Linked DNA regions of Pseudorhizobium banfieldiae. The protein of the gene in region 1 interacts with the protein of each later gene in a pairwise test. Links are inferred from orthologs where the notes say so. Each region holds a gene or a part of one and is shown in the gene's direction. Other genes may lie near its edges.

Evidence for each region.
Region 2: the proteins of ribD (region 1) and accC interact in binary tests that used the Escherichia coli proteins (3 or more experiments, as listed by UniProt). The link is inferred for Pseudorhizobium banfieldiae from one-to-one orthologs.

What each region holds. Positions count from the first base shown.
Region 1 is NZ_FO082820.1:1,187,679-1,198,911, forward strand. The notes cover bases 2,873-5,683. They hold ribD (bifunctional diaminohydroxyphosphoribosylaminopyrimidine deaminase/5-amino-6-(5-phosphoribosylamino)uracil reductase RibD), read left to right. Parts: upstream 2,873-3,637; coding sequence 3,638-4,729; downstream 4,730-5,683. Other genes in these bases: glyA (serine hydroxymethyltransferase), read left to right, coding at 2,873-3,137; nrdR (transcriptional regulator NrdR), read left to right, coding at 3,154-3,633; NT26_RS05735 (riboflavin synthase), read left to right, coding at 4,729-5,352; NT26_RS05740 (glutathione S-transferase family protein), read right to left, coding at 5,371-5,683. In the rest of the region: transcriptional regulator LdtR, read left to right, coding at 1-48; NT26_RS05715 (L,D-transpeptidase family protein), read left to right, coding at 346-1,680; more of glyA, read left to right, coding at 1,848-2,872; more of NT26_RS05740, read right to left, coding at 5,684-6,021; NT26_RS05745 (group III truncated hemoglobin), read left to right, coding at 6,192-6,659; rnk (nucleoside diphosphate kinase regulator), read left to right, coding at 6,951-7,403; NT26_RS05755 (GreA/GreB family elongation factor), read left to right, coding at 7,553-8,092; NT26_RS05760 (DMT family transporter), read left to right, coding at 8,160-9,056; ribH (6,7-dimethyl-8-ribityllumazine synthase), read left to right, coding at 9,768-10,223; transcription antitermination factor NusB, read left to right, coding at 10,228-10,707; NT26_RS05780 (MFS transporter), read left to right, coding at 10,730-11,233. UniProt on the Escherichia coli protein: Converts 2,5-diamino-6-(ribosylamino)-4(3h)-pyrimidinone 5'-phosphate into 5-amino-6-(ribosylamino)-2,4(1h,3h)-pyrimidinedione 5'-phosphate.
Region 2 is NZ_FO082820.1:1,311,805-1,323,225, reverse strand. The notes cover bases 711-3,709. They hold accC (acetyl-CoA carboxylase biotin carboxylase subunit), read left to right. Parts: upstream 711-1,536; coding sequence 1,537-2,883; downstream 2,884-3,709. Other genes in these bases: NT26_RS06360 (DUF2155 domain-containing protein), read right to left, coding at 3,511-3,709; aat (leucyl/phenylalanyl-tRNA--protein transferase), read left to right, coding at 2,891-3,508; accB (acetyl-CoA carboxylase biotin carboxyl carrier protein), read left to right, coding at 1,055-1,528; aroQ (type II 3-dehydroquinate dehydratase), read left to right, coding at 711-1,027. Outside these bases: NT26_RS06385 (DsbA family protein), read left to right, coding at 1-472; more of aroQ, read left to right, coding at 590-710; more of NT26_RS06360, read right to left, coding at 3,710-3,945; NT26_RS06355 (NADH:ubiquinone oxidoreductase subunit NDUFA12), read right to left, coding at 4,026-4,424; NT26_RS06350 (GNAT family N-acetyltransferase), read right to left, coding at 4,540-5,013; NT26_RS06345 (GNAT family N-acetyltransferase), read right to left, coding at 5,010-5,516; Asp-tRNA(Asn)/Glu-tRNA(Gln) amidotransferase subunit GatB, read right to left, coding at 5,522-7,024; NT26_RS06335 (GNAT family N-acetyltransferase), read right to left, coding at 7,109-7,618; NT26_RS06330 (mechanosensitive ion channel family protein), read left to right, coding at 7,756-9,081; Asp-tRNA(Asn)/Glu-tRNA(Gln) amidotransferase subunit GatA, read right to left, coding at 9,122-10,603; Asp-tRNA(Asn)/Glu-tRNA(Gln) amidotransferase subunit GatC, read right to left, coding at 10,658-10,945; NT26_RS06315 (metal-dependent hydrolase), read right to left, coding at 11,020-11,421. UniProt on the Escherichia coli protein: This protein is a component of the acetyl coenzyme A carboxylase complex; first, biotin carboxylase catalyzes the carboxylation of the carrier protein and then the transcarboxylase transfers the carboxyl group to form malonyl-CoA.

The sequences.
Region 1 (11,233 bases):
CAGCGCCTCGACCGCTTCTGGAACGATACCATCGCCTACCGCCTCTGATCCGCGACACTCCTCCAGTCGCCATCAAAACCGGACGCGTCCCTGCGCGGCCGGTTTTTGCGTTGCCGGAAAACCACAGCGCTCTGCCCCCATCGTCCGTCACGACCTTGTCATCCCTGTCATCGTCCGGTGGCTTCGCCGAGACACGAATTGGCCATATTGCCGTGTGATCCGCGCTATCGGGTCGCTGGGACTGGAATCACCCTTTGGTGTCGTCGCCGGCTGCGCAATTTGCGCCTTTGTTAACCATGTACCGCTAGGTCTGAACGGCAGCCGCGGGATGAGATGGGTAGGATGATGTCGAAGAAGATCGGATCGGAACAGGTTTCTCGCCGGATGCTCCTGCGCTCGGCTGCAACGTTCGGCGCAGCGGCGCTCGCCGCGCCGGCGCTCGCCCAGACGGCGATCGATAACCTGATCGCGGCGCCACGCCGCGGTACCTGGGACGACCAGTTCGACGCCAAGGGCAGCTCGCGCACGGTGGCTGCCGTCGCCACGCACAATCCGGTTCTCGGTTCCCATGCGCCGGTGAACATCCAGCAGGCGATCATGAACTACCAGATGATCGTTTCCAACGGTGGCTGGCCGGAGATCAATCCGGCGCAGACTCTGCGTCTCGGCGTGGTCGATCCATCCGTGCAGCAGGTTCGTCAGCGCTTGATGATCTCGGGCGACTTGCCGCAATCCGCCGGCATGTCGGCAGCATTCGATTCCTATGTCGACGGTGCGGTGAAGCGCTTCCAGGCCCGCCATGGCCTTCCGGCCGACGGGGTCATGGGCGAGTTCACCGTCAAGGCAATGAATGTCCCCGCCGCGACACGCCTGCACCAGCTCGAAACCAACCTCGTGCGCTTGCAGTCCATGTCCTCTGCGGACCTCGGTCGTCGCTATGTCATGGTCAACATCCCCGCCGCCTACATCGAAGCGGTGGAGAATGGTCGCGTCGCGCTCCGCAATACCGCTGTCGTCGGCAAGATCGACCGCCCGACCCATGCCATCAACTCGAAGATCTACGAAGTCATCCTCAATCCGTACTGGACGGCACCGCGCTCGATCGTCGAGAAGGACATCGTGCCGCTGATGCGCAAGGATCCGACCTACCTGACGCGCAACAACATCCGCCTCTTCGACGGCAACGGCAACGAGGTGGCGCCGGAGACTGTGGATTGGCATGCGGAGAAGGCGCCAAACCTGATGTTCCGTCAGGATCCCGGCAAGATCAACGCCATGGCCTCGACCAAGATCAATTTCCACAATCCGAACAACGAATACATGCACGACACGCCGCAGCAGGGCCTGTTCAACAAACTGATGCGGTTCGAATCCTCAGGCTGCATTCGTGCGCAGAACGTCCGTGACCTGACGACATGGCTGCTCAGGGAAACCCCGGGCTGGGACCGGCAGAACATGGAGCGGGTTATCGCCAGCCGTGTCAGCACCCCGATCAAGCTGAGCGAGGAAGTGCCGATCTACATCGTCTATATCAGCGCCTGGTCTGCCGCCGACGGCATTGTCCAGTTCCGCGACGACATCTATCAGATGGACGGTGCGACCGAGCTTGCGCTGCAGACGACGACCGGCGTCGAGCAATCCGCTGGGCCGATCAGCGAAGAAGACTTCCTGCCGCAGTAAGCTGCGCATCCCGAGACATTCGAAGCCGCGGCGGGATGCCGCGGCTTTTCGCGTCTTGGGGTACAGGGGCGTAACACTTCAAATCACGTGCGCCGTATTGCCGAATTCCGGGCCACCCGTTAAGACGCGGGGGCACAAGCATCCCGACCCCTTGAGGAGCCCTGCCAATGTCGAATACCGACGCCTTCTTCTCCCGCCCGCTTGCCGAATCCGATCCGGAGATCTTTGGCGCGATCGAGAAGGAGCTTGGTCGCCAGCGCCACGAGATCGAGCTGATCGCCTCCGAGAACATCGTCTCCCGTGCCGTGCTCGAAGCCCAGGGCTCGATCATGACCAACAAGTATGCCGAGGGCTATCCGGGCAAACGCTATTATGGCGGCTGCCAGTTCGTGGACATCGCCGAGGAACTGGCGATCGAGCGCGCCAAGAAGCTCTTCGGCGTCAACTTCGCCAACGTCCAGCCGAATTCCGGTTCGCAGATGAACCAGGCGGTGTTCCTGGCGCTCCTGCAGCCCGGCGACACATTCATGGGGCTCGACCTCAACTCGGGCGGTCACCTGACGCATGGCTCGCCGGTGAACATGTCCGGCAAATGGTTCAACGTCGTCTCCTACGGCGTGCGCGAGGACGACCACCAACTCGACATGGATGAAGTCGCCCGCAAGGCCGAGGAGCACAAGCCGAAGCTGATCATCGCCGGCGGCACCGCCTATTCGCGCGTCTGGGACTGGAAGCGTTTCCGCGAGATCGCCGATTCTGTCGGCGCATACCTCATGGTCGACATGGCCCATATTGCCGGCCTGGTCGCGGGCGGCGTGCATCCGTCGCCGTTCCCGCATTGCCATGTCGCCACCACGACGACCCATAAGTCTCTGCGCGGCCCGCGTGGCGGCATGATCCTGACGAACGACGAGGATCTGGCGAAGAAGTTCAACTCCGCCGTCTTCCCCGGACTCCAGGGCGGCCCGCTGATGCACGTGATCGCCGCCAAGGCGGTTGCTTTCGGCGAAGCACTGAAGCCGGAGTTCAAGGATTACGCCGCGCAGATCGTCAGGAACGCCAAGGTCCTCTCCGAGACCCTCGTCAAGGGCGGCCTCGACATCGTTTCCGGCGGTACCGACAACCACCTGATGCTGGTCGACCTGCGCAAGAAGAACGCCACCGGCAAGCGCGCGGAGGCGGCACTTGGGCGCGGCTACATCACCTGCAACAAGAACGGCATTCCATTCGATCCGGAAAAGCCCTTCATCACCTCCGGCATCCGTCTGGGCACCCCGGCGGGGACGACGCGCGGCTTCAAGGAGGGCGAGTTCACCGAGATCGGCAACCTGATCGTCGAGGTCCTCGACGGACTGAAGGCGGCCAATTCCGACGAGGGAAATGCCGCGGTCGAGGCGGCGGTACGCGAGAAGGTCGTGGCGCTGACCGACCGCTTCCCGATGTACCCTTATATGTGAAGCTGAAGGAGCGGGAATGCGCTGCCCCTATTGCGGTTCTGAGGACACTCAGGTCAAGGACTCGCGCCCGGCGGAGGACAACACCTCCATCCGCCGGCGGCGCATCTGCCCCGATTGCGGTGGACGCTTCACTACCTTCGAGCGGGTGCAACTGCGCGAACTGATGGTCTTGAAGAAGACCGGCCGCAAGGTGCCCTTCGACCGCGACAAGCTGGTGCGCTCCTTCCAGATCGCGCTGCGCAAGCGGCCGGTCGACGGCGATCGGATCGAGCGGGCCGTCTCCGGTATCGTCCGTCGGCTGGAAAGCTCGGGGGAGACGGAGATCTCATCCGAACAGATCGGCCTGCAGGTGCTGGAGGCATTGAAGAGCCTCGATGACGTCGCCTTCGTCCGCTACGCCTCGGTCTACCGGGATTTCTCCCATGCGGAGGACTTCGAGAAGGTGATCGAGGAGATCAACGCCAAGATCGCCCGCGATCCCGGGCTCGAGCCCTGATCCCGTGAGCGTGACGCCACAGGACCGGCGATTCATGGCGGCTGCCATGCGGCTGTCGCGCTGGCACACCGGGCTGACCGCCACCAATCCCTCTGTTGCCGCACTTGTCGTGAAGGATGGCGCCATCGTCGGCCGCGCCGTGACCGCACCTGGCGGCCGGCCCCATGCGGAAACGCAGGCGCTCTCCGAAGCCAGCGAGAAGGCGAGGGGGGCGACCCTCTACGTCACGCTCGAGCCCTGCTCGCACCACGGCAAGACCCCGCCCTGTGCCGATGCCATCACCGCCGCCGGCGTCGCCCGCGTCGTCGTCTCGCTGACCGATCCCGATCCGCGCGTTTCCGGCCGCGGCCTTGCCATCCTTCGCGATGCCAGCATTGTGGTGGAAAGCGGCGTCCTCGAGGAGGAGGGGCGCAGAACCCTCGCCGCCTACCTCATGCGCCAGACGAGGGGCCGGCCGCGAGTGACTCTGAAGCTTGCGGTTTCCGCGGACGGCATGATTGGCAGGAGAGGCGAGGGCCAAGTCGCCATCACCGGTCCCGCCGCCCGCGCCCAGGTGCATGTGCTGCGCGCAGAGATGGACGCCATCCTCGTCGGCATCGGCACGGCGCTCGCCGACGATCCTCAACTTACCTGCCGAACGCCAGGTCTCGAAGCCCGCTCGCCGCTCCGCATTGTACTGGATCGCCGGATGGAACTGCCGCCGATCTCGAAGCTCGTGCGATCGGCCAGCAACGTGCCGGTACTCGTGGCGTCCATTGCTGGTCCCTCGGCATCATCTGAGCTGAACGCGCGCCGCGCCGCGCTCGCCGATGCCGGCGTCGGGCTCCTCGAAACCGAGACGCTCTCCACGTTCCTCTCGGGGCTCGCTGTCCGCGGCATTTCCTCGCTGCTGGTCGAGGGTGGCGCCGGCGTCGTCCGGGGCTTTCTCGCAGCCGGCCTCGTGGACCGCATCCTCCTCTTCGAAGGCGCAGCCACGGTGGGCGAGGGTGGCCTTGCATCGCCGCTCACGCGTGCCGATATGCCGGACGGCTTCCGCCTCCAGCGCGAATATGCGTTCGGGCCCGATCGGCTCTTCGACTACGAAAGGTTTTCCTGATGTTCACGGGTATCGTCACCGATGTCGGCACGGTTTCCAGCGTCATGCCGATGGATGAGGGCGTGCGGCTGAGGATTGCCACCGCCTATGACCCGAGGACCATCGAGATCGGCGCCTCCATCGCCCATTCCGGCGTCTGCCTCACCGTGACGGCGCTGCCGGGCGAGGGGGAGAATGCCCGCTGGTTCGAAGTCGAGGCGTGGGAGGAGGCGCTCAGGCTCACCACCATCGCTGGCTGGAGCGAGGGCACGCGCGTCAACCTGGAGCGGGCGCTGAAGATCGGCGATGAACTCGGTGGCCACATCGTCTCCGGCCATGTCGACGGCAAGGCCGAGATCCTCTCGGTCGAGCCGGAAGGCGAGGCCGTCCGCATCCGCCTGCGCGCGCCGGAAGCGTTCGCCCGCTTCGTTGCCCCGAAGGGTTCGGTCGCGCTGGACGGCACCTCGCTCACCGTCAACGCCGTCGACGGCGCCGATTTCGATGTGCTCCTCATCCGCCACACGCTCGCCGTCACCACCTGGGGCGACCGCAAGCCCCGCGACTTCGTCAACTTCGAAGTCGACACCATGGCGCGCTACGCCGCACGGCTGGCGGAATTTCCGGTAAAAGCGTTGGAAGCCTGACGCGGCCCGGCCTCATCCTCAGTCCTTCGCGCTGGCGAGGAACACCGCCCGCTGCGCCTCGAAAGCCCGCCGGTAGGCGGGACGGGCCTGACCGCGCGTCACATAGGCCGCAAGGTTCGGAAACTCCTCCAGAAGCCCCGCGCCCTCCAGCCGCCGCAACACGGTCACCATCAACAGGTCCGCCGCGCTGAAGGCGCCGTCCAGCCACTCCGCATCGCCGAGCCGGGCGGAAAGCTGGCCAAGGCGCCGGCGGATGCGATCTTCCACCATGCCGAGGCGCTCCTGGTACCAGCTCCGGTCGCCCTCCTGGTACCCCGCCATCTCGCGCTCGACGATCACCGGCTCCATGGTGCTGAGCGCCGCAAACATCCAGCTGATCGCCCGTGCACGGGCCTCCGAATCCTTCGGCAAGAGCCCCGGATGCTGCTCGGCGATATGCAGCACGATCGCTCCGGTTTCGAACAGGGCAAGCCCGTGCTCTTCATAGGTCGGGATTTGCCCGAATGGCTGGAGCGCCAGATGCGCCGGCTCCTTCATCGCCTGAAACGACAGCAGGCGAACTTCGTATGGTAACCCTACCTCTTCGAGCGCCCAGCGTACCCGCATGTCGCGGGCATGGCCCCGGCCGCGATCAGGTGAGCTTGCGAATGCCGTGATGGTGATGCTCATCCCTGCCTCCTGTGGTTTCCCGGAAGACGGCCGGCGAGGACGCATTCCGACATCCGGCGCCATCGGCGAAAGGCAGTCCGGCCGGGGCACGTCGTCGCAACAGTCTCCCCCGCTCTTCGCAAACCCGCTGCGATCCCTTATCTAGGGCGCAACAGACAGGACCCGTTATCATGCATCCCGATCTCAATGCCAGAGCGGCCCATTCCGCCGCCATCCGCGAGCGTGCCGCCGCCGAGATGAAGGCGATCGGCGTCGACGAGGCGTTCATCTCGAAGCTCGTCAATACCTTCTACGGCCGCGTGCTGGCCCACCCCGAACTTGGCCCGGTCTTTGATGCGCGGCTTGCAGGCCGCTGGCCGCAGCACATGGAGAAGATGAAGGCCTTCTGGTCTTCCGTCGCCTTCCGCAGCGGCGCCTATGGCGGCAAGCCGGTCCAGGCCCATCTTGGCGTCGCCAACATGACGCCGGACCTCTTTCCGCAATGGCTGTCGTTGTTTGCTGACACCCTCGATGACATCGCCCCGAGCGAGGAAGCCAAGGCCTGGTTCATGGCGACCGCCGAGCGCATCGCCAGGAGCCTGACGCTGTCGCTTTTCTACAATCCCGCACTCGACGATCCGGCCCTGCGCCGAAGCTGATCGATCCTCGGCGGCCGCCCGCGCAAGGCGGCCTTTGCTTGACTTCCATGCCCGAAGGGCCCATGTTCGAGCCATGTTGACCGAGCGCCTCGATAACCGTTTCAAGCGGGTGTGCCTCATCGCAGGCACCTGACCCCCGGCTCGGTCGCGTCGCGCCCCGGCCGTGGGGCGCATAGGCGGCTTTTCCGCGAAATCCGGCGAAGCCTGCCCTTGGGGGCGACAGTCAATTTTCCACATCAACAGTCACCGCAGCGCAATCTCGCCTGCGTACAAGTCAGCGAGGATCCAGCAATGGCTCCCAACAAGAACACACGCCGCAAGCCGGCCATCAATGTCACCCAGTCGGATCACGAGCGGCTGTCGCGTCTCGCCGAGGCGCATGCCGATCGCAATCCCGACGTCTCCGAAGAGCTTCTGGCCGAACTGGACCGCGCACGCGTCGTGCAGGACGGGAAGATCGGCGCAGATGTCGTGCGCATGGGCTCGACCTTGCGCTTCACCAGCGATCTTGGCGAGGACCGCACCGTCACGCTCGTCTTTCCGGGCGAAGCGGATATCGCAGCCGGCAAGATTTCCATCCTCACCCCTATCGGTGCGGCCCTGATCGGGCTATCGGCGGGCCAGTCGATCGACTGGACGGCGCGAGACGGCCGCGTCCACCGCCTCACCGTAGAGACTGTGCAGGCGCCGGCGGAAAGCCAGGCCGCCTCTGCCGCCCCAGCGGAGCTGCGGCCGGCGTCATGATCCGCGTTCTGCCGCCTTGCCGCCTCTCGCTCTACGGAGGCTGCCTCATCGCAGGATAGTTGCCCCTGCACCGCGTTTCGCGCGGGCAGGGGATCTCCCGTTCATGATCAAATGTGCGCGCTCCCCCCGGAGCAAAGGAGAACTGCGATATGTCCAAGGACAACATCATCCTCACCACGAAGGATTTCACCATACTGGAAGCCATCTCCGACAACCCGCGGGTCAGGACGGACCTGCTCGTCCCGCATATCCGCCGCAAGCTCGGTGCTGCGATCGTTGTTTTCCGCCAGGACCTGCCGGAAGGGGTGGCGAGCGTCAACAGCCGCGTCACCTTCCGAGTCGATGGCGGTGCGACCGATACTCGGGTTCTCTCGACCGGACAGGTCGAGGCGCCGGTCGGCATGTTCCTGCCGATCACCACGCCGAGAGGCCTGGCGCTGCTAGGTCTTTCCGAGGGCCAGGAGGCGGTTGTGGACAATACCGACGGACGCGCGGAACGGATCGTACTCGAGAAGGTGGAATACCAGCCCGAAGCGGCACGGCGAGAGCGCATGGCTGCAAAGAGCGAGCCCGCCTCCACGCAGCACAAGCCGTTGCTTCGCGTGGTGTCCGGCGGCATGAAGGACGTGCGCCGCCCCGTCCCAGTGATGTCGGACGGTTTTGACGACCCGGGCCCGTCGGCCGCTTGAGCCGCGCCAGCCTGGCATGACGCGGGCCAGGAAGGCCCGCGTTTCCATCAGAGTAAGAAGGAACAGCATGTCTACGAACCTCACCCCGGCGCAAGGCACGCGCTCCACCGACTTCGCGCAGGGGCTCGCCTGGATGGGGCTCAGCATGGCCTCCTTCATCGGCATGTCGGTTGGCTCCCGCGAACTGGCGGCAACCCTTTCCATCCAGCAGGTGCTCTTCTTCCGCGCCCTCGTCGGCCTCTTCGTCATCCTCGCGCTCGGGCGGGCGCTGCTGCCGGAATTGCGCGGGCTGAAGATGGTCCGGCTGCATGTCCTGCGCAATGTGGTGCACTTCTTCGCCCAGTATCTCTGGACGATCGGCATCGTGCTGCTGCCGCTCGCCTCGGTCTTCGCGCTCGAATTCACCATGCCGATCTGGGTCGCCTTCTTCGCCTTCCTGTTCCTGAAGGAAAGGCTGACGACGCCGCGCATCCTCGCCACCATCGGCGGCTTCATCGGCGTCCTCGTCATCGTCCGCCCCGGCCTCGGCATGGTGGATCCCGCAGCCGGGCTGGTGCTGATCGCCGCCGCCGGTTATGGCCTGTCGCTTATCCTCGTGAAGCAACTGACGCGCGAGGTCTCGCCCGGCGCCATCGTCGTCTGGATGATCCTGATCCAGCTGCCGCTCGGCTTCCTCGTCTCGCTCACCGATTGGCGTCCCGTCAGCTTCACCGACATCCCGTGGATGCTGGTTGCCGGCATCGGTGCGCTCGCCGCCCACTACTGCCAGGCCCAGGCCCTGAAGCGCCTCGACGCCTCCGTCGTCATGCCGATCGATTTCCTGCGTGTGCCCATGGCCGCCGTCGTCGGCTACTACGCCTATGCCGAAGCCATCGACCTCTGGGTCTTCCTCGGCGGCGGCATCATATTATTCTCGAACTACCGCGCCGTCATGGCCGAGCGCCGGGCTGCGATGGCCGGATAAAGGGCTGCTTTCAGGCAGCATTCCTGGAGGGCCGGCTTTCCCTGTGGTCTCAGAGTGAGGGGCGAGGAACGTCCTTTACCGCCCGCCCGTCGTCATCCTCGGCTTGACCCGAGGACATGGACGTCCGTTTCGACTAATTTCGCGACTTCAGGCGTGTATGCGTTGAAAGACCACTCTTCCTGGAGGGCAGCATGAGCGGACACAGGGTCTATGGCGTCAGCGTCGCGAGCGTCTATCCGCTTTACGTGGCCAAGGCGGAGAAGAAGGGGCGGACTGGAGCCGAGGTCGACGAGATCATCTGCTGGCTGACCGGCCATGACCGCGACAGCCTGAAAGCGGAACTGGAGGCAAGTACCTCTTTCGAGAATTTCTTCGCCAGGGCGCCGCGATGAACCCGTCGCGCAGCTTGATCAAGGGCGTCGTCTGCGGCGTCCGCGTCGAGGATATCGAAGAGCCGACCATGCGCGAGATACGCTATCTCGACAAGCTGGTCGATGAGCTCGCCAAGGGCAAGGCGATGGAGAAGATCCTGCGGGGATAGCGCTCAAAGCTTCGCGGATGCCGGCGCGAAGAAGTGCCGGTCTTCATCCTGGCCCAGGCGCTGCGGCATCCGGGGAGCAGCCATGCGGGAAAAGTGCTTGCCTTCCTGCCACCGCCGTGGTTTGACCCGCGCCATTCCGATTTGCACGCCCTTTCCGCCAAGGTTGCCTGATGTCCGACACGTCCAAGCCCCATCTCCTGATCGTCGAGGCCCGTTTCTATGACGATATGTCCGACGCGCTGCTCGACGGGGCGACCTCGGCGCTGAAGGATGCCGGCGCCACCTGGGATGTGGTCACCGTTCCCGGTGCGCTCGAAATCCCGCCGGCGATCGCCATGGCGCTCGACGCGGCTGAGAACGACGGCACCCATTACGACGGCTTCGTCGCGCTCGGCATGGTTATTCGCGGCGAGACATACCATTTCGATATCGTGGCCAACGAATCCTCCCGCGCCCTGATGGATCTTGCCGTCTCGGAATCGCTGGCGATCGGCAACGGCATAATGACGGTCGAGAACGAGGAGCAGGCCTGGGCGCGGGTGCGTCGCTCCGACAAGGACAAGGGCGGCTTTGCCGCACGTGCGGCGCTAGCGATGATCGCGCTGCGCGAAAAGCTGAATGGTTGATCCGATGACGAACGACGAAAAACCGGCGGTGAAGCCCGCGAACCAGCGGGGTGCCGCGCGCCTCGCCGCCGTGCAGGCGCTCTACCAGATGGACGTCGGCGGCGCCGGCGTGCTGGAGGTGGTCGCCGAATACGAGGCCCATCGCCTCGGCCAGGAACTCGACGGCGACACCTACCTGAAGGCGGACGCCTCCTGGTTCCGCTCGATCGTCTCCGGCGTCGTGCGCGATCAGGTGAAGATCGACCCGGTTGTGCGCTCGGCCCTGCAGAACGACTGGCCGCTGTCGCGGCTGGATTCCACGCTCCGCGCCATCCTGCGCGCCGGTACTTTTGAGATCCTCGAGCGCAAGGATGTGCCGATCCCGGTGATCGTCACCGAATACGTCGAGATCGCCCAGGCCTTCTTCGAGGGCGAGGAGCCGAAGATCGTCAACGCGGTACTTGACCGGATCGCCAAGCAGGTTCGCGGCCAGGCGGCAAAATAGCACAACAGGAAAGACGGCGGAGATGGACGGCAGCGTGGAGGGACTTCAGGGACAGCTCAAGGCCGCCAAACGCAACGTCTTCCTGCTGTCGACAGTTCAGGCGCTGCTCGGCGCCGCGCCGCCGCTCACCTTCGCCCTCGGCGGTCTTGCCACCTATCAGATGCTGGGCGAGGACAAGTCGCTGGCCACAGCTCCATTGACCGGCTTCAATGTCGGTGTGGCCTTGGGCGCCGTCGCCGTCGCGATTGCGTCGCGGTTCCTTGGGCGACAGGCGGGCTTCATGCTGGGGGCGCTGATGGGCGCCGTCGGGGCAGGGGTCGCGGCCGTCGCTCTCTTCCGCAGCGATTTCTGGCTCTTCGCCATCGGCCTGATGATGATCGGCATCTCAGGCGGCTTCACCCAGAAGATCCGTTTCGCCGCCGCCGATGTCTCACCGAGCTTCTACAAGCCGAAGGCGATCTCCTGGATCCTCGCCGCCGGCATCGTCTCCGCCATTCTCGGGCCGCAGCTGGCGATCTGGTTCAAG
Region 2 (11,421 bases), 130 kb from region 1 along the record:
CGTCGTGGAGTTCTTTGATTATAACTGCGGCTACTGCAAGCGGGCTATGGCAGACATGGAAAAGGTCCTTGCTACAGATCCAAAGGTCCGATTCGTTCTGAAGGAACTGCCGATCCTCGGGGCGGATTCGCTCGATGCGCATCGTGTCTCCAATGCCGTACGTCTCATCGCTCCTGAAAAATACGGCGAATTCCACCGTGCTCTGCTTGGCAGCACCGGCACGGCCACAGAGGAAAGCGCCATCAAGGTCGCGGCAGCCCTCGGGATCAGTGAAGCGGACATCCGTAAGTCGATGGCAGAGAACCCCAATGACCAACTCGTTCGCGATGCCTACACACTGGCCACCAACCTCGGGGTGACGGGTACGCCGACCTACATTGTGGGCAATGAGGCCCTGTTCGGGGCCGTTGGCGACGATGCGCTCCAGGAGAAGATCGCCAACGTCCGCGCCTGCGGAAAAAGCACCTGCTAGCCTCCAATTGCAGAACCGATGCACACAGGGAAGCCGGGCGTTTCAGGCCGCGGGGGCTTTTCCTCGCGAGTCTTGGGAGCTATAGGTGGCGCTCAATTCTGATGGAACATCGAAAAGATGAGCAAGACGGTCTTTGTCCTCAACGGGCCTAATCTCAACATGCTCGGCAAGCGCGAACCCGGCATCTATGGCGGCAAGACGCTGAAGGACGTGGAAGCCGACTGCATTTCCGCTTGCCGCGAGCTTGGACTGGACGTGGACTTCCGTCAGAGCAACCACGAGGGCGATCTAGTCAGTTGGCTGCATGAGGCGGGCGAACACTCGGTCGGCGTGGCGATCAACGCCGGCGCCTATACCCACACGTCGGTTGCCTTGCACGATGCCATCAAGGCAATAACGGTGCCCGTGATAGAAGTGCACATTTCCAACGTTCATGCGCGCGAGGAATTCCGTCATCACTCGAGGATCGCGCCGGCATGCAAGGGCGTGATCTGCGGCTTCGGCCCGACCAGCTACATCCTGGCGCTGCACGCCTTGAAAAGCATCACTGACTGACAAGATAACAGAACAATAGGAATTGCCATGTCTGAGAAGAAGAACGGTATCGACAAGGGATTGATCCGCGATCTCGCGAACATCCTCAACGACACCGACCTCACCGAGATCGAAGTCGAGCAGGACGATCTGCGCATCCGTGTCTCCCGCGCATCGGCAACGCATTACGTTCAGGCGCCGATCGCCCACCACGCCCCTGCTCCCGCAGCAGCGCCCGCCGCGGCCGCCGCAGCGCCGGCAGCGGCAGCGCCAGCCGCCCGTGACAACAGCAACGCGGTCATGGCCCCCATGGTCGGCACCGTCTACCTCTCCCCGGCCCCGGGTTCCCGCCCGTTCATCGAAGTCGGTGCGACGGTCAAGGAAGGGCAGACCCTTCTCATCATCGAAGCGATGAAGACCATGAACCAGATTCCCGCCCCGCGCTCCGGCAAGGTGACGGAAATTCTGATCAACGATGCGCAACCGGTCGAATACGGCGAGCCGCTCGTCGTCATCGAATAGGACCGCCAATGATCTCGAAAATCCTCATAGCCAATCGCGGCGAGATTGCGCTTCGCGTCCTGCGCGCGTGCAAGGAACTCGGCATCGCGACCGTCGCAGTCCATTCGACTGCGGACGCCGATGCCATGCATGTACGGCTGGCCGACGAGAGCGTCTGCATCGGCCCAGCGCCGTCGCGTGACAGCTATCTCAACATCCACCAGATCGTCGCGGCCTGCGAAATCACCGGCGCGGACGCCGTTCACCCAGGCTACGGCTTCCTGTCGGAGAACGCCAAGTTCGCCGATATCCTCGAGGCGCATGGCATAACCTTCATCGGACCGACGGCCGAGCATATCCGGCTGATGGGTGACAAGATCACCGCCAAGCAGACGGCAGTCGAACTGGGAATTCCCGTCGTTCCCGGATCGGATGGCGAGGTGACATCGGAGAACGTGCTGGAGACGGCGCGCAAGATCGGGTTTCCGGTGCTGATCAAGGCTACGGCTGGCGGCGGCGGCCGCGGCATGAAGGTGGCCAAGACGGAGGACGATCTTCAGGAGGCCTTCGATACGGCACGCTCGGAAGCCGCAGCCGCTTTCGGTAATCCGGCCGTCTACATGGAGAAGTATCTCGGCAAGCCGCGGCACATCGAAGTGCAGGTCGTTGGTGACGGGGAAGGCAATGCCATCCATCTCGGCGAACGCGACTGCTCGCTGCAGCGCCGCCACCAGAAGGTCTGGGAAGAGGCAAATTCCCCTGCCCTCAACGTCGAGCAGCGGATGAAGATCGGCCAGATCTGCGCCGACGCCATGAAGAAGATGAAATACCGGGGCGCCGGGACCGTCGAGTTCCTCTACGAAAACGGCGAATTCTACTTCATCGAGATGAACACGCGTCTTCAGGTCGAGCATCCGATCACCGAGGCGATCACCAACATCGATCTGGTTCACGAGCAGATTCGTGTCGCTTCCGGTGCCGGCCTTTCGGTGACCCAGGATGAGATAACCTTCTCGGGCCACGCCATCGAGTGCCGCATCAATGCCGAGGATCCGCGCACCTTCGTGCCGTCGCCCGGCACTATCACGCATTTCCACGCCCCCGGTGGGCTCGGCGTGCGCGTCGACTCGGGTGCCTATGCCGGATACAAAATCCCGCCCTATTACGACAGCCTCATCGGCAAGCTTATCGTGCACGGCCGTACCCGGGTGGAGTGCATGATGCGTCTGCGCCGGGTTCTCGACGAGTTTGTCGTGGACGGCGTGAAGACGACCCTCCCCCTTTTCCAGGATCTGGTGTCCAATCAGGATATCGCCAACGGCGACTATGATATCCATTGGCTGGAACACTATCTGGCGCATCACAAGGCGCATTAGGAGGGACATGGTCGGGCGGCGCGGCAGATATTATCCGGCAATCACACCGGATATCCTTCTGCGCGCCTATTCCATCGGCCTTTTTCCGATGGCGGAATCCGCGGACGACCCGGAGATCTTCTGGGTCGAGCCGGAGGTGCGGGGTGTACTCCCCCTCGACCAGTTCCACGTCTCCCACAGCCTTGCCAAGAAGCTGCGCAGGGAACCCTTTGACATCCGCTTCGACAGCGCGTTTGAGCAGGTCATCGAAAAATGCGCCGAGCCTGCCGGAGACCGTCCGAGCACCTGGATCAACGCTACCATCCGCAAGCTCTATTGCGAGCTTCATGCCATGGGCCATGCCCATAGCGTCGAGGCGTTCGAGGGCGCAGAGCTCGTAGGAGGGCTTTACGGCGTATCCCTCGGCTCTGCCTTCTTCGGCGAGAGCATGTTCTCCCGGCAGACGGATGCCTCAAAGATCTGCCTGGTACATCTGGTCGAGCGACTGAAGGCGGGAGGCTTCACGCTGCTCGACACCCAGTTCACCACCGAGCATCTCAAGACCTTCGGCGCCATCGACATCCCGAAGGACAATTACCTGGAGAAGCTGAAGAATGCGGTGGAGTCGCCGCATCTGAAATTCTAGGTTCAGTTCGTGGCTTCCGGAGCCGGAACGTCCGATTCCTGCTTGCAGCCGGTCAACCAGACGTCATAGATCGGATGCTCCACGGCGTTGAGGCCCGGGCTGTCTGCGAACATCCAGCCGGTGAATATCCGCCGGATCTTGCGGTCGAGCGTGATCTCGTCCACTTCGATGAAGCCGTCCACCCTTTGCGCTTCCGTCTCGTCGCGCGAATAGCAGACCTTCGGCGTTACCTGCAGCGCGCCATACTGGACCGTTTCATCGATATAGACGTCAAAGGTTGTGATGCGACCGGTGATCTTGTCAATGCCAGCGAAGACCGCGACGGGATTGGAGATGCGAGCCGCCGAGACGGAAGTGACGCAAGACGCCGACGCAGCCGCTGCAAGAAGGCAAATGGTCAGCTTGCGCATGATACTCGTCATGGATGATGGTCCCATTCTGCGTCGTGCCTTACGGCTCCCAAGGCGGCCCCAAGGCGCATCTCCGGCCTAGAGGCCGAATGTGGCCAAAACAGGTGTCAGCTTCCCGGGGTCCAGGCGTCGTAATCGCCGGTGACGCGAGGGCGTTCGCCGGCACCTGCAAGCGAGCCTTTGGGCCGGTAGGCGCCGGAAGTACCGGTGAGATTAGGCTTGTGCGCCTTCTCCCATTCACGCGGCTGGTAGTTCTCCTGGGACGGCGCAACATTGGTGCGATGGTGCATCCACCCATGCCAGCCCGGGGGGATCGCCGATGCTTCTGCCGGACCGTTGAAAATGACCCAGCGGCGCGGCACCCCGAAGGAGGTTTCGGGACCTTCGTAGTAGACGTTGCCGAATTCGTCCTCGCCGATCTTCTTGCCGGAGCGCCAGGTGAAGAAGCGCGTTCCGATCGTCTGTCCGTTCCACCAGGTGAATATCTGCAGCAGGAGATTTTTCATGTTCTTCGTCAGCTCTGGCAAAGGCATTCGCACGGCGTGCGACCGAGGATTTGTCCGACCGCTTATGCAACCTGCGGCGCGCCATGTCCAGCGATTCCGGTTGGCGCGAGCCGCTTCAAAGCTTCATCTTGAAGCCGAAATGGCTCTTCGCGAAACCGAGGCGCTCGTAGAAGCGGTGCGCATCCTGCCGCGCCATGTTGGACGTGAGTTGCACCAGCCGGCACCCGCGGCGCCTCGCTTCGGAGACCGCGTAGTCTATCATCATGGCACCAATCCCCTTGCCGCGCGTGTCGGCGCGAGTCTGGACCGCCTCGATGACCATGGAAAGGCCACCTCTGCCCGTCAGCGTCCGGTTGAACATGATCTGGAACGTACCGACGACTTCACCGCCGCGTTCGGCCACGAAAAGCCGCTCGTTGGGCGAGAGATCTATCGCGGTGAACGCCTTGAGGTAATCCTCGTAGGCATCCGAATCGGTGGTGTCGCCGTGACCACCCACGGCGTCGGAAGCGAAAATCGCGATGAGAGCTGGAAGGTCGCTTTCGCGGGCCTGCCGGATCACAACATCCTTCTGCACAAGTCCGCTCACAGGCTCCGAAGGGACTTCTCGAGAACGACCGCGGGCAGGCCGGAGTTAGGTCCGCCCCATTCCTCCATGCGATCCACCTCGGAAAAACCCAGCCGTTCATAGAAGGAGATCGCGCGGAGGTTCTGCAGGGCTACCTCGGTGCGCATCACCTCCGCATAGGGAAAACAGGTTTCCAGTTCGGCGAAGATGTCGCGGCCGATGCCGTCACCCTGGCAGGATGGCCTGACGTAGAGCTGGTGCAGCATCACCGTCTTTTCCATCTTCGGGTACATGGCCGCATAGCCAAGCCCGCCGAGCTCCCGACCATCGTCTGCGAGCAGGAATTCGCCGTCCTTCCGGACGATCCTGGCGCGGATGGCTGCAGGGGAGTGCCAGCTGCCGATCAGTTGCGTAACCTTCTCGGGACCATAGAACGGGTCGTAGGAGGCATGAAAGGTCGCTGCGAGAAGGGCGCGGATCTGCTCCACGTCTCCTTCTGCTGCTGTGCGGACAAAGAAGACCATGCGGCCTATTCCTCGATCCCAAGCTTCGCCTTCACCAATGCCTGGACCGCCTGCGGGTTGGCCTTGCCTCCAGTCGCTTTCATCACCTGGCCGACGAACCAGCCGGCCAGTGCAGGCTTTGCCTGTGCCTTGGAGACCTGATCCGGATTGGCCGCGATGATCTCGTCGACGGCGGCCTCGATGGCGCCCGTGTCGGTCACCTGCTTCATGCCGCAAGCCTCGACGATGTCGGCCGGGTCGCCGCCTTCGCTCCAGACAATCTCGAAGAGGTCCTTCGCGATCTTGCCGGAGATGGTCTCGGCCTTGATGAGGTCGATGATGCCGCCGAGCTGAGCGGGTGAAACCGGAGTCTCTTCAATGGCTTTGCCGGCTTTGTTCAAGGCACCCAGCAAGTCATTGATGACCCAGTTCGCAGCCGTCTTTCCGTCGCGGCCGGCGGCCACTGCCTCGAAGTAGTCGGCGATCGCCTTCTCCGACACGAGCACAGAGGCGTCATACACAGAGAGGCCGAGCTCGCGCACGAAGCGCTCCTTCTTGTCGTCCGGCAGTTCGGGCAGGTGCTGCTTCAGTTCTTCGACGAAGGCGTCGTCGAACTCGAGCGGCAAGAGGTCCGGGTCGGGGAAGTAGCGGTAGTCGTGCGCCTCTTCCTTCGACCGCATGGAACGCGTCTCGCCCTTGTTGGGGTCAAAGAGCCGGGTCTCCTGGTCGATGCTGCCGCCGTCTTCCAGGATGCCGATCTGGCGGCGTGCCTCGTATTCGATGGCCTGACCGATGAAGCGGATGGAGTTGACGTTCTTGATCTCGCAGCGCGTGCCGAAGGGCTCGCCGGGGCGGCGAACGGAGACGTTGACGTCGGCGCGCATGGAGCCCTCGTCCATGTTGCCGTCGCAGGTGCCGAGATAGCGAACGATCGAGCGGAGCTTCGTCATGTAGGCCTTGGCCTCGTCCGAAGACCGCATGTCGGGCTTGGAGACGATCTCCATCAGCGCCACGCCAGATCGGTTCAGGTCGACGAATGACATGGTGGGGTGCTGGTCGTGCATCGACTTGCCGGCATCCTGCTCCAGGTGCAGGCGCTCGATACCGATTTCCACATCCTCGAAATTGCCCTGCCGGTCGGGCCCCAGAGAGATCACGATCTGGCCTTCGCCGACGATCGGGTCCTTGAACTGCGAGATCTGGTAGCCCTGCGGCAGGTCGGGATAGAAGTAGTTCTTGCGATCGAAAACCGAGCGCTTGTTGATCTGCGCTTTCAGACCGAGCCCGGTACGGACGGCCTGCCGCACGCATTCCTCGTTGATGACGGGAAGCATGCCGGGCATGGCGGCGTCGACGAGCGATACGTTCGCATTCGGATCCTTCCCGAACTCCGTCGAGGCGCCCGAGAAGAGCTTCGACTTCGACAGCACCTGCGCATGCACCTCCATGCCGATGATGACTTCCCAGTCCCCCGTGGCACCGGGAATGAGACGCTTGGGGTCGGGCGTGCGGACATCGACAATGGTCATGGAATGCTCTTGGAATGGTCTTGTTGGGGTAGTTGGTGAGGTAGAGCAAATGGGGCGGTGGCGCAAGCGGAAGTGCCCAGGCGGCTAAACGCCGGGGCCGTAGTTATCTGCCGGCTCCTCGACGAGCAACTTGCTCAGACCAACCGATTGCACCTCGCGGTCGAGCTTCGGTGAATAGGCAGCGGAAAGCCAGTTTATCCGGTAGCCACGATTGGCGAAGAACGAGACGGCCTCCTCATTGAGCGCATGGGTCTCGACCCGGGCGCTGTCGAATCCTTGGCGGACGATGTCAGCCTCGATTGCCGAAAGCAGCGCACTCCCAAGGCCCTGATGCTGGAACTGCGGATCGATCCAGAAGTCCGTGATCAGTTCGTCGAGCTTTTCGCGTGCCGCCCAGCCAGCCACGCTGCCGCCCGAATCGAGGACAGTTATCGTCAACCAGCTTGATCGCGTGAAATTTCGGAAGGCTTCACGGGCGCTGCTGCGCATGTCAGCGATACCGCCAATGGAGGCCATGGCCTTTTGCCATGCGCGAAACCCTACTTCCGCCAGTACCTCTACCTCGTCTTCGCGGGCATTGCGGATGGTGCTCATGGCTGCTCCAGGTGGAAGCCCAGTAGAGCATTCGCATCGCCATTTTTCCAGCGCTCTTAACTGGCCGGACGAACCAAAATCCGCTCCGTCCGTTTCATCAAAGTCGATGCTCTCGCTGACGGTGCTGGAGGATAAAGGTGGATTATCGTAGTCTGCTCGCGCAGATCGAAAGCGGGTTGGACCAGTTCTTCTGGGAGAGGTGGGGATTCTACCAGATCGGCTTGATCGCTACGGCCTTCCTGATTTCGACCCTTCTCGCCCGCCGACTCGAGCCGACGATCGAGGCCAGGGCCCGCACCATACGCGGCAATCCCGATCTGCTACGGCTGGTCATCGCGCTGATGCGCAGAACCAGATGGCTGCTCTTTATCGCCTGGTTGTCCCTGTTCGCCACACTGGTACGGCAAAGCGGCGGCCCGCTACATGCCTGGCTGATCTCGAAGGCTCTCGTTCTTGCCACGGCGTGGCTGATCGTGTCCGTCCTGACCCGCATCATCCGCAACCGCTCCATGGCACGGCTGGTAGCCATTGCTGTCTGGACCTACCTAGCCCTTCATCTTCTGGAACTTGACGATCCGGTGGCGCAACAGCTCAATGCCGTTGCGGTGAACCTCGGAACGATCCGGCTCTCGCTCCTTTCGGTTCTGAAGGGGCTGGTCGTGACGGCGGCCTTGATCTGGGGCGCGATATTCCTGGGCAACATCGCATCCAATCGTGTGGAACGCTTTGATGCCGTTTCTCCAGCCTTTCGGGTACTGATCAGCAAGCTGATCAAGATCGGCCTTATTCTCCTCGCCGGTGCCTTGGCACTTTCGGCCACCGGAATCGACCTGACGGCACTGACCGTGTTTTCCGGCGCGATCGGCGTAGGATTGGGCTTCGGTCTGCAGAAGGTGGTATCGAACTTCATATCGGGGATCATCATCCTCCTCGATAAGTCCATCAAGCCTGGAGACACCATATCCTTGGGTGACACGTTCGGCTGGGTTCGGGATCTGCGAGCTCGATTCGTGTCCGTGATCACCCGCGACGGGAAGGAATACCTGATCCCCAACGAGGACTTTATCACGGAGCAGGTCGTCAACTGGTCCTTTTCCAACCAGTATGTGCGGGTGGATGTGGATTTCGGCGTTGCCTATTCCGCGGACCCCCATGATGTCGTACGCATCGCCATCGAGACCGCCAAAGCCACGCCGCGTGTAACGGATTACCGCGCGCCAGTCTGCTGGCTCACCGCCTTCGGAGCCTCGTCTCTGGACTTCAAGCTGCGCTTCTGGATCGCGGACCCATCAAACGGCATCACCAACGTGAAGGGTCAGGTCCTGATGTCGCTTTGGGACGCCTTCAAGGAGGCGCGGATCGACATCCCCTTCCCGCACAGGGAGATCATCATGAAGACGCCAGTGGAGGTGGCACTCCGGCAGGAAGCAGCTGGAGAAGGCGGCTCCGACTGCCACTTATAGTGCAAGGCCCTGCGCAGGAAGCTCCGTCGAAGATCCTAATCTACCACCACTTCTTCGGCGTGAAGCGGCCGGCGGCCTGTTCGATGACATGCGCGGTCTTGAACAGCGTCTCTTCCTCGAACGGCTTTCCGATCAGCTGCAGGCCGAGCGGCAGGCCCTTGTGGTCGAGACCGGCGGGAACGGCAATGCCCGGCAGGCCCGCCATGTTCACCGTCACAGTGAAGATGTCGTTGAGGTACATCTTTACCGGATCGGCAGCGAGATCCTCGTCGGCGACGCCGAAGGCGGAGGATGGGGTGGCGGGCGTCAGGATGGCATCGACGCCAGCATCAAAGACCTGCTCGAAATCGCGCTTGATAAGCGTGCGGACCTTCTGGGCCTGCAGGTAATAGGCATCGTAGTAACCGGCCGAAAGCACATAGGTACCGATCATGATGCGGCGCTTGACTTCCTTCCCAAAGCCGGCGGCGCGCGTCTTCTCGTACATGTCGACGATGTCCTTGCCGTCGACGCGCAGGCCGTAGCGGACACCGTCATAACGGGCAAGGTTCGAGGATGCCTCCGCCGGGGCAACGATGTAGTAGGCAGGCAGCGCGTACTTCGTGTGGGGAAGCGTGATGTCGACGATTTCGGCGCCGGCGTCCTTCAGCCAGGCGATGCCCTGCTGCCAGAGCTTTTCGATCTCCTCCGGCATCCCCTCGACCCGGTACTCCTTCGGGATGCCGATGCGCATGCCCTTGACCGACTGGCCGAGCGAGGATTCGTAGTCCGGAACCGGCAGATCAACGGAGGTGGTGTCCTTGGCATCGACGCTTGCCATCGACTTCAGGAGGATTGCGGCGTCGCGCACGTCGCGGGCGATCGGTCCGGCCTGATCCAGGGAGGACGCGAAGGCGACGACGCCCCAGCGCGAGCAGCGGCCATAGGTCGGCTTAATCCCAACGGTTCCGGTGAAGGCTGCCGGCTGGCGGATGGAGCCGCCGGTGTCGGTCGCGGTGGCGCCAGCGCAGAGATGCGCGGCAACGGCAGCGGCAGACCCACCGGACGAGCCACCCGGCACGAGCTGCTGATTGGAGCCTTCCGCCCGCCAAGGATTGATCACGGGGCCGTAGTAGGAGGTCTCGTTGGACGAGCCCATCGCGAACTCGTCCATGTTGAGCTTGCCGAGCATCACGGCGCCGTCGTTCCAGAGATTCTGGGTGACGGTGGATTCATACTTGGGCTGGAAGCCGTCAAGGATGTGCGAGCAGGCCTGGGTGTGAACGTCACGCGTGCCGAACAGGTCCTTGATGCCGAGCGGAATGCCTTCGAGCGCGCCGGCCTTGCCGCCGGCAAGCCGCTCATCCGACGCCTTGGCCATCTGTAGCGCCTTTTCCGGCGTTACCGCGACATAGGCATTGATCGCCTCGTTTGCTGCCCGGATGGCGTCGACATACGCCTGCGTCAGTTCGACGGCCTTGATGTCCTTGGCCTTAAGCTTGTCGCGTGCTTCGGCAATGGTGAGGCTGGTGAGTTCGGTCATTTTATCTATCGCTCAGCGGGTATGTCGGGAATGGTCGGAGGACAGCAGGTGCGGCTACTCGACGACCTTCGGGACGAGGAAGAAATTGCGATCGGTGGCTGGTGCGTTCGCGACGATATCATCGGCCTTGCTGCCATCGGTGACGTCGTCGGTGCGCTTGCGCATGACCATCGGCATCACCGACGTCATCGGCTCGACACCCGTGACGTCGACTTCGCCAAGCTGTTCAACAAAGCCGAGGATGCCGTTCACTTCGCCAACCATGCGCTCCGCCTCGTCATCGCTGACGGCGATGCGGGCAAGACGCGCGACGCGCTTGACGGTGGCGAGATCGACGGACATGGCATTGGCTCCGGGCAAGAATTTCCTACCGCTATAATGGCCACGTCCGCCGTTCGCAACGGGGAAGCGGATAATCAGAAGCTGAGCGTCGCGCCCGTCGCCGGCGCTTCCACGCGGGTCCGCGTGCCCTCCATCCCCTTCACGAACTTCTCCGCCGTCTGGTCGATGATCGGGAAGGAACCGTAGTGGCAGGGGATTGCATGCTTGAAGTCGAAGAAGCGCTGGCACGCCAGCGCTGCAACGGCGCCGCCCATGGTGAACCGGTCGCCGATCGGCACCAGGCCAATATCCGGCTGATGCAGTTCGTTGATCAATCCCATGTCGGTGAAGATGTCGGTATCGCCCATGTGCAGCACGGACGGCTCGTCGTCAAAATGCAGCATGAGGCCGTTTGCGTTGCCCAGGGAATGGGAGACGCCATCCTCGGTGATCTGCGCAGAGGAATGGTGCGCCTGCGTGAACGTCACCGTGAAGCC